Regions from separate parts of the Blastococcus sp. SYSU DS0669 genome, predicted to be linked through region 3. Evidence: riboswitches for the same ligand, from Rfam matches in the RefSeq annotation. Region 3 holds a riboswitch; each other region holds the start of a gene.
What was found. Region 3 has a riboswitch for S-adenosylmethionine ahead of ACI792_RS04090 (putative leader peptide). Riboswitches for the same ligand answer to the same signal wherever they lie in the genome.
Positions count from the first base shown of each region.

Region 1 (2,256 bases), on a different contig from region 3:
GCGGAAGGCCTTGTCGACCTTGGTCAGCAGCGAGCCGGACGCCATGGGGATGACGACCTGGGCGGGGATGCGCCAGCCGAGCTGCTCGGCGATCTCGTAGCCCATCGTCTTGGAGCCCTCGGCGTAGTAGGGCCGGACGTTCTGGTTGACGAACGCGGTGTCCTCGAACTCGTCGGTCTCGCCGAGCTCGCTGGTCAGCCGGTTGACGTCGTCGTAGGAGCCGTCGACGGCGACCAGCGTCTGGCCGTAGACCGCGGACTGGACCACCTTGCCGGGCTCGAGGTCGCTCGGGATGAAGACGAACGACGGCAGGCCGACGCGGGCGGCGTGCGCGGCCACCGAGTTGGCCAGGTTGCCGGTGGAGGCGGCGGCGATCTTGGTGTAGCCCAGCCCCTTGGCGGCGGTCGCGGCCAGGCTGACCACGCGGTCCTTGAAGGAGTGGGTGGGGTTGGCGGAGTCGTCCTTGACCCAGAGGCCGCCGGTGAGCCCGAGCTCGGCGGCGAGCCGGTCGGCGCGGACCAGCGGGGTCATGCCGGGGTCGAGCGTGACCCGGTCGGCCGGGTGCTGGCCCACCGGGAGCAGGGCCACGTACCGCCAGATGTTCTGCGGCCCGGCCTCGATCTGCTCGCGGGTGACGGCCTTCATCAGCTCGGGGTCGTAGTCGACCTCCAGCGGGCCGAAGCACTCGGCGCAGGCGTGCTGGGCGATGAGGCCGAACGTGGCGCCGCAGTTGCGGCAGACGAGCCCGCGGGCCGGACAGGGTGGCACCGGGCCGCCTGCGCTGGAGTCGGCCTGGGCGGAACCGGGAGCGGTGAGGGTCATGCGACGACTACCTCCTCATCTTCCCCGCTGCGGGCCGTCGAGCCGCGCGGGACGGAATTGGCACCTCCCGCCCGTCGCGCGGAGCGCTGCAGGCGGCGGTTGCCGGGGCTTCATCGGGCCGTGTCCCTCTGCCCCTCTGGATGAGTGAACGGCGTGGACTCTACCCAGTGGCGCGCGGCGCCCGACGGCCGGACAGGATGGCCCGGTGAGCGCGCGCGTCGTCTACACCGACCTCGACGGCACGATGGTGGGGCCGCGGGGCTCCTTCTGGCACACGGAGGGGCGGGAGCTGACCGACGGGCCGGCCGGCGCGCTGCTCGACCTGCACCGCGCCGGGGTGGCGTTGGTGCTGGTCAGCGGCCGCACCTACGAGCAGGTGGTGGAGGCCGCGCGCATCTTCGCGGCCGACGGCGCGATCGCCGAACTGGGCGCCACCATCGGCTGGGGCTCGGGCCGGAACACCCACCGGCTCCGCGGCGCGCTGCCCCCGCAGTACGGCGACCGGACGCCGATGGAGGTCATGGCCGAGCTCGGGATCGTCGAGGACCTGTTCGCCGAGCACCCCGGCCGGATCGAGTGGCACGCGCCGTGGCACGCCACCCACGCCGCGGACGCGCTCCTGCGCGGCCGGCTGGACCCCCTCGCCGTCGACGCCTGGCTGGCCGAGCGGGGGGCGGGCTGGCTGACGCTGAAGGACAACGGCTCGATCCAGCGGGCCTCCTGGATGGGGCTGGATGCCGACGCCGGGCCCCCGCGGGTCTACCACCTGATGCCGCGCGGCATCTCCAAGGGCGCGGCGATCGCCTGGGACCTGGAGCGGCGCGGCCTCTCCCCCGCCGACGCCGTGGCCATCGGGGACAGCGTCAGCGACCTGGAGATGGCGCCCGCGGTGGGCCGGTTGTGGATCACCGCGAACGGCGCCGCCGCCGACGGCATGGCCGACGCGCTGGCCGCCGTCCCGAACGCCTCGGTCACCGCTGACGCGATGGGCGAGGGCTGGGCCCAGGCCGTGCGGCAGAGCCTGTGACGCCGCGTCGTGCCGAGTGGGCCCCGGAGGGGTCCGCGCAGGCGCGACGCAGCGGCTCCACGCCGGCCGGGACGGCACCTCGCCGCGGTGTCGCCGGCAGGGCGACAGCTACGACGTGACGTCGCGGCGGGCGAAGTGCCGGAAGCCCAGTGCGGTGAAGACGGCGATGTAGACCAGCGACTGGATGACGCCGCGGAACAGGTCGCCGTCGTCGACCGGCGTCTGCAGCAGGTCGGTCCAGGCGAACTCCTCCGCCGTCGGGAACCAGTCGCGGATCGAGCCCAGCTGCTCGACCTGGTCGAGGATCGCGAAGACGACCATGGTGAACACCGCGCCGCCGACCGCGGCCAGCGGCGCGTCGGTGATGGTGGAGAACCAGAACGCCAGCGCTCCGACGACGAGCAGGT
Region 1 is NZ_JBJHAE010000001.1:445,541-447,796, forward strand. Features, by position in the region: gene thrC (threonine synthase) at 1-822, opposite strand, end outside; SAM riboswitch class I at 835-969, opposite strand; gene ACI792_RS02110 (HAD family hydrolase) at 1,028-1,849, shown strand; gene ACI792_RS02115 (ABC transporter permease) at 1,958-2,256, opposite strand, start outside.
Region 1: linked by a shared signal. The riboswitch ahead of thrC (threonine synthase) and the one ahead of ACI792_RS04090 (putative leader peptide) in region 3 are both predicted to bind S-adenosylmethionine.

Region 2 (2,256 bases), on a different contig from region 3:
GGCCTCGAGGAACTCGGCCACCCGCTGCGCGTTCTGCACGTGCCGCTCCATGCGCAGGGAGAGCGTCTCGATGCCCTGCACCACCAGGAAGGCGTTGAACGGCGAGACCGCGGGCCCCAGGTCGCGCAGCAGCTGCACCCGGGCCTTCAGCGCGAACGCCGGTGCGCCGAGGTCGGCGTAGACGACGCCGTGGTACGTGGGGTCGGCGGTGGTGAACATCGGGTGCCGGCCGCCGGTCCAGTCGAACGACCCGCCGTCGACGATGAGCCCGGCGATGACGGTGCCGTGGCCGCCGAGGTACTTGGTGGCCGAGTGGACGACGACGTCGGCGCCGAACTCCAGCGGCCGGACCAGGTAGGGCGTCGCGATGGTGTTGTCGACGATGAGCGGGACGCCGTTGCGGTGGGCGACGCCGGCGACGGTCTCGATGTCGAGGATGTCGCCCTTCGGGTTGCCGATCGACTCGGCGAAGAAGGCCCGGGTGTTCTCCTGCACGAGGGACTGCCAGTTCTCCGGGTCGTCGGGGTCCTCGACGAAGGAGACGGTGATGCCCATCTTCGGCAGCGAGTGGTGCAGCAGGTTGTACGTGCCGCCGTACAGGGACGCCGACGCGACGAGGTGGTCGCCGGCCTCGGCGAGGTTGAGGATGGCGAGGGTCTCCGCGGCCTGGCCGGAGGCGACGGCGAGCGCGGCGACGCCGCCCTCCAGCGACGCGACGCGCTGCTCCAGCGCATCCTGCGTCGGGTTCATGATCCGCGTGTAGATGTTGCCCATCTCGGCCAGCGCGAAGAGGTCCGCCGCGTGCTGGGTGTCGCGGAACTGGTAGGCGGTGGTCGCGTAGATCGGCAGCGCGCGGGCGCCGGTCGTGGGGTCGGGGCTCGTGCCGGCGTGGATCTGCCGGGTCTCGAAGCTCCAGCTCTGCGGGTCGGTCATGCGCCGTCTCCTTCGCTCGCGGGAGATCCCGCGGCGCACGGGAGCTCCGTCCTTGCCGGGGGCGGGGCGCCGACCGGCCGGCTCTTCCCCTGGAGCACCTCAGACGGAGTTGAGGTTGCCGGGCAGCCAGCCAGGTGCTTCGCGCTGCCTCTCAGGAGCCGACGTGATCCTAGGACGCTCCGCCGGGCGACGCACACCCGCCCGGACTCGGGCAGCGATGTCCCACGTGAAACAGCGGCCCACGGTCCTAGGAGCCGGGCGCGGTCTCCTCGCCCGTGCCGCCGGTCGGCGCGGGGGCGGGCGTCTCCGGCGCCGTGGTGGTCGTGCCCGGCGCGGTGGTGGTGGGCGCGGAGGGCGAGGTGGTCGGCTCGGGCTGCTGCGTCGTCGTCACCGGCTCCTCGGTCGGCGGCGTCTCCTCCGTCTGCGTGGGCTCCGTCGTGCCCGCCGGGTCGGTCGGCTCGGTGACCGCCGTCTCCCCGGTCGCGGGCGCGCCCTGCGCAGGGGGCTTGACGTTCAGCCAGAGGGCGAAGACCGCCACGAAGAGGATGGCGAGCACGACGGTGGAGGTGCGGGCGCGGCCCAGGTGCCGGGGGATCGACGCCCACCAGCCGTGCCGCGGCGCCGGCGACGGCGAGTCGGCGGGCGAGCCCGGCGCGGCGGCGGGGGCGGTGCTCACGGTGGGCTCCTCGGAGGCGCGGGCGGCCGGGTCGCGGCGCTCGTCGGGTGTCTTCACCGGACCCCCTCCTGGACGGCCGTCGCGCCGTCCTGCGCCAGGGGCGCCGTCGTGGGCGGCGGCACCTGCATGCCCTGGCTGCGGAACGCCTGGACGATGCGGGCGCGCAGGTCCCGGCCCACCTCGAACTGCTTGCCGGGCAGCGTGCGGGCGACCACCCGCACGTTCACCTCGTCCAACCCGAGGGTCTCGACGCCCATCACGGTGGGCGGGTCGAGCAGCAGCGGCCGCATGGCCGGGTCGCGGAACGCCTCCCGGCCCACCCCGCGCAGGACCTCGTTGGCCCGGTTGACGTCGACGGTGGTCGGCAGGGGGACGTCGACGACGGCGCGCGCCCAGTCGCGGGACAGGTTGATGACCTTGACGATCTGGCCGTTGGGGATGGTCACGACCTCGCCGTCGGGCGAGCGCATCCGGGTGACCCGCAGCGTGACGTCCTCGACCGTGCCGTTCGCCGGGTCGCCCCCGCCGACCACCTGGATCGAGACGACGTCCCCGAACCCGTACTGGCGCTCGGTGATGATGAAGAACCCGGCCAGCACGTCACCGACGATGCGCTGCGCTCCGAAGCCCAGACCGACGCCGAGCAC
Region 2 is NZ_JBJHAE010000006.1:94,729-96,984, forward strand. Features, by position in the region: gene ACI792_RS08925 (bifunctional o-acetylhomoserine/o-acetylserine sulfhydrylase) at 1-933, opposite strand, end outside; SAM riboswitch class IV at 977-1,092, opposite strand; gene ACI792_RS08930 (hypothetical protein) at 1,181-1,666, opposite strand; gene ACI792_RS08935 (mechanosensitive ion channel family protein) at 1,663-2,256, opposite strand, start outside.
Region 2: linked by a shared signal. The riboswitch ahead of ACI792_RS08925 (bifunctional o-acetylhomoserine/o-acetylserine sulfhydrylase) and the one ahead of ACI792_RS04090 (putative leader peptide) in region 3 are both predicted to bind S-adenosylmethionine.

Region 3 (2,256 bases):
GACGACGGTCTCCGGGGTCCGGTCGGTGACGGTCACCCGCAGCAGGGCGCCGTCGTGCCCGGCACCGGCGTCCGCGACCGGTGCCGGGAGCAGGGCATCGCCCAGCGGGGAGCCCGGCCGGGTGAGGACGTCGGCCAGCCGGCCGCCGTCGACCACCCGCCCCCGGTCCAGGAGCACGGCGCTGTCGCACACGGCCTTGACGACGGACATCTCGTGCGTGATCAGGAGGACCGTGAGGCCGAGCTCGTCCCGCACCCGGCGCAGCAGCTCCAGGACACCGGTGGTGCTGGCCTGGTCCAGCGCGGACGTGGCCTCGTCGCAGAGCAGCACGTTCGGGCGGACGGCCAGCGCGCGGGCGATCGCCACGCGCTGCTTCTGGCCGCCGGAGAGCTGGGCGGGGCGGGCGTCGGCGCGGTCGCCGAGCCCCACGAGGTCCAGCAGCTCGCCGGCCCGCCGTCTGCGCTCCGTCCGGCCCACGCCCGAGAGCTCCAGCGGGTGCTCCACGTTGCCCGCCGCGGTGCGCGAGTCGAGCAGCTCGAAGTGCTGGAAGACCATCCCGATGGAGCGCCGCGCCTGCCGGACCTGCTCGTCGGGCAGCTCGGTGAGCACCTGCCCGTCGACGGTGACCGAGCCCGACGTGGGCCGCTCCAGCAGGTTGACCAGGCGCACCAGCGTGCTCTTGCCCGAGCCGCTGGGGCCGACGACGCCGGCGAACTCGCCCCGGGCCACGGACAGGCTGACGCCGTCGACGGCGACGACCTCGCCGGCCCGCCCGCGGGCGGGGAAGACCTTGCGGACGTCCTTCAGTTCGATCACGGGATGCGGTCCTCGGGGATTGAGCAGGCACGGGCGGGCGGCGACGCCGGCGACGGCGTGGCGGCCCGCGGTGCGTGGCGGCTGGGGCTGCACGCCCGCCGTCGAGCAGGGCGGGCGTCGCTAGGAGGCGGGAGGCCTCAGCGGCACATGGCTGTGCCGGTGCGGCACAGGTCGACGTGCCGGCGGGCCCACGAGAGCAGCTCGTACCGCATGGTGTTCCTCCATCGGTCCTGGCAGTAGCACCCGCGCCCGCCGATGCGGGGGGTTGCTGCGACGTCGACGAGCCAGGTCTCTCAGCCGCTCCGGATGGTTGCGGGGCCGAGTCTACGGAGCGGATCAGAGGCTTTCCCGTCCGCGACCTGCGACGTCACTCACACAGCAGATCTGCAGCCGGTGGGCGGGCCGGCGCCCGAGCGTGGTCCGCGATCCCGACCACCCCGACCGAGGAGCAGCCATGTCACGCTGCTCAGCCCGCGGGTCGGCCTGGCCGCCTGCGGTACCGGTTCCGGCGGCTCGTCCGGCGCTGCCGGATCGTCGGCGTCGGCGACCACGGCGTCCGGCGAGATCCCCGACGAGACCGCCGGCCCCTACCCGGGCGACGGATCCAACGGGCCCGAGTCCTCGGCGCAGGCCCGGTTCGCCGGGCCGTACGACCCTCCCTGGCGGGACCGGCGGCTCCTAGCATTCGCCCATGACTCGGAAGCCACTGCGGTGTCGGTTCGGTTTCCACTCCTACGTCCAGCGACACCCGGGCAGCGAGCGGCCGTCGGGACCGGACGACAAGATCTGCCGGCGGTGCGGGAAGCGCACCGGCGCCCCGTTCGGAGACGTACCGGGCGCCGTCCTCGGCGGTGGCGGTGTGGGTGGCTTCTGATCAGGCGCCTCGGACCCGTGGCCGCGTCACCGCCGGATGAGACCTCGCGCCCGATCCGGCCTGCATGGGCCCGATCGTCACGCAGGCCCCTCGATCCGGCTACGTGCGGCCGGCTGCACCCGAGTGGTCGTTGCGCCGCCCCGGAGCCGCCGTCTCACCGAGCGTCTCCGCGCCTCTCCGTGACGGTGAGGACCACGCGGACGGGCGGTGGTGCGTGGTAGGAGGCCTGTCACCGCCTCCGGGCCCGTGCCAGGCTGCCGCCTCGGGACCGGCTTCGCACCGGAGGAGGGCACCATGGCTGTTCCGGGTGGTCAGGAGCAGGCAACGGGCCGTGCGGTGGTGGTCGGCGGCAGCATGGCGGGGTTGCTGGCCGCGCGTGTGCTCGCCGACCATTTCGAGGACGTCGTCGTGGTGGACCGGGACACCCTGCCCGACGGGACCCAGCACCGGCGCGGCGTGCCGCAGGATCACCAGTTCCACGTCATGCTCGCTCGGGGCCTGCGGCTCATCGACGGCCTGCTCCCGGGATACGTCACCGAGCTGCGGGCGGCCGGCGCCGTGCAGAT
Region 3 is NZ_JBJHAE010000002.1:322,185-324,440, forward strand. Features, by position in the region: gene ACI792_RS04085 (methionine ABC transporter ATP-binding protein) at 1-816, opposite strand, end outside; gene ACI792_RS04090 (putative leader peptide) at 954-1,028, opposite strand; SAM riboswitch class I at 1,035-1,129, opposite strand; gene ACI792_RS04095 (NAD(P)/FAD-dependent oxidoreductase) at 1,985-2,256, shown strand, end outside.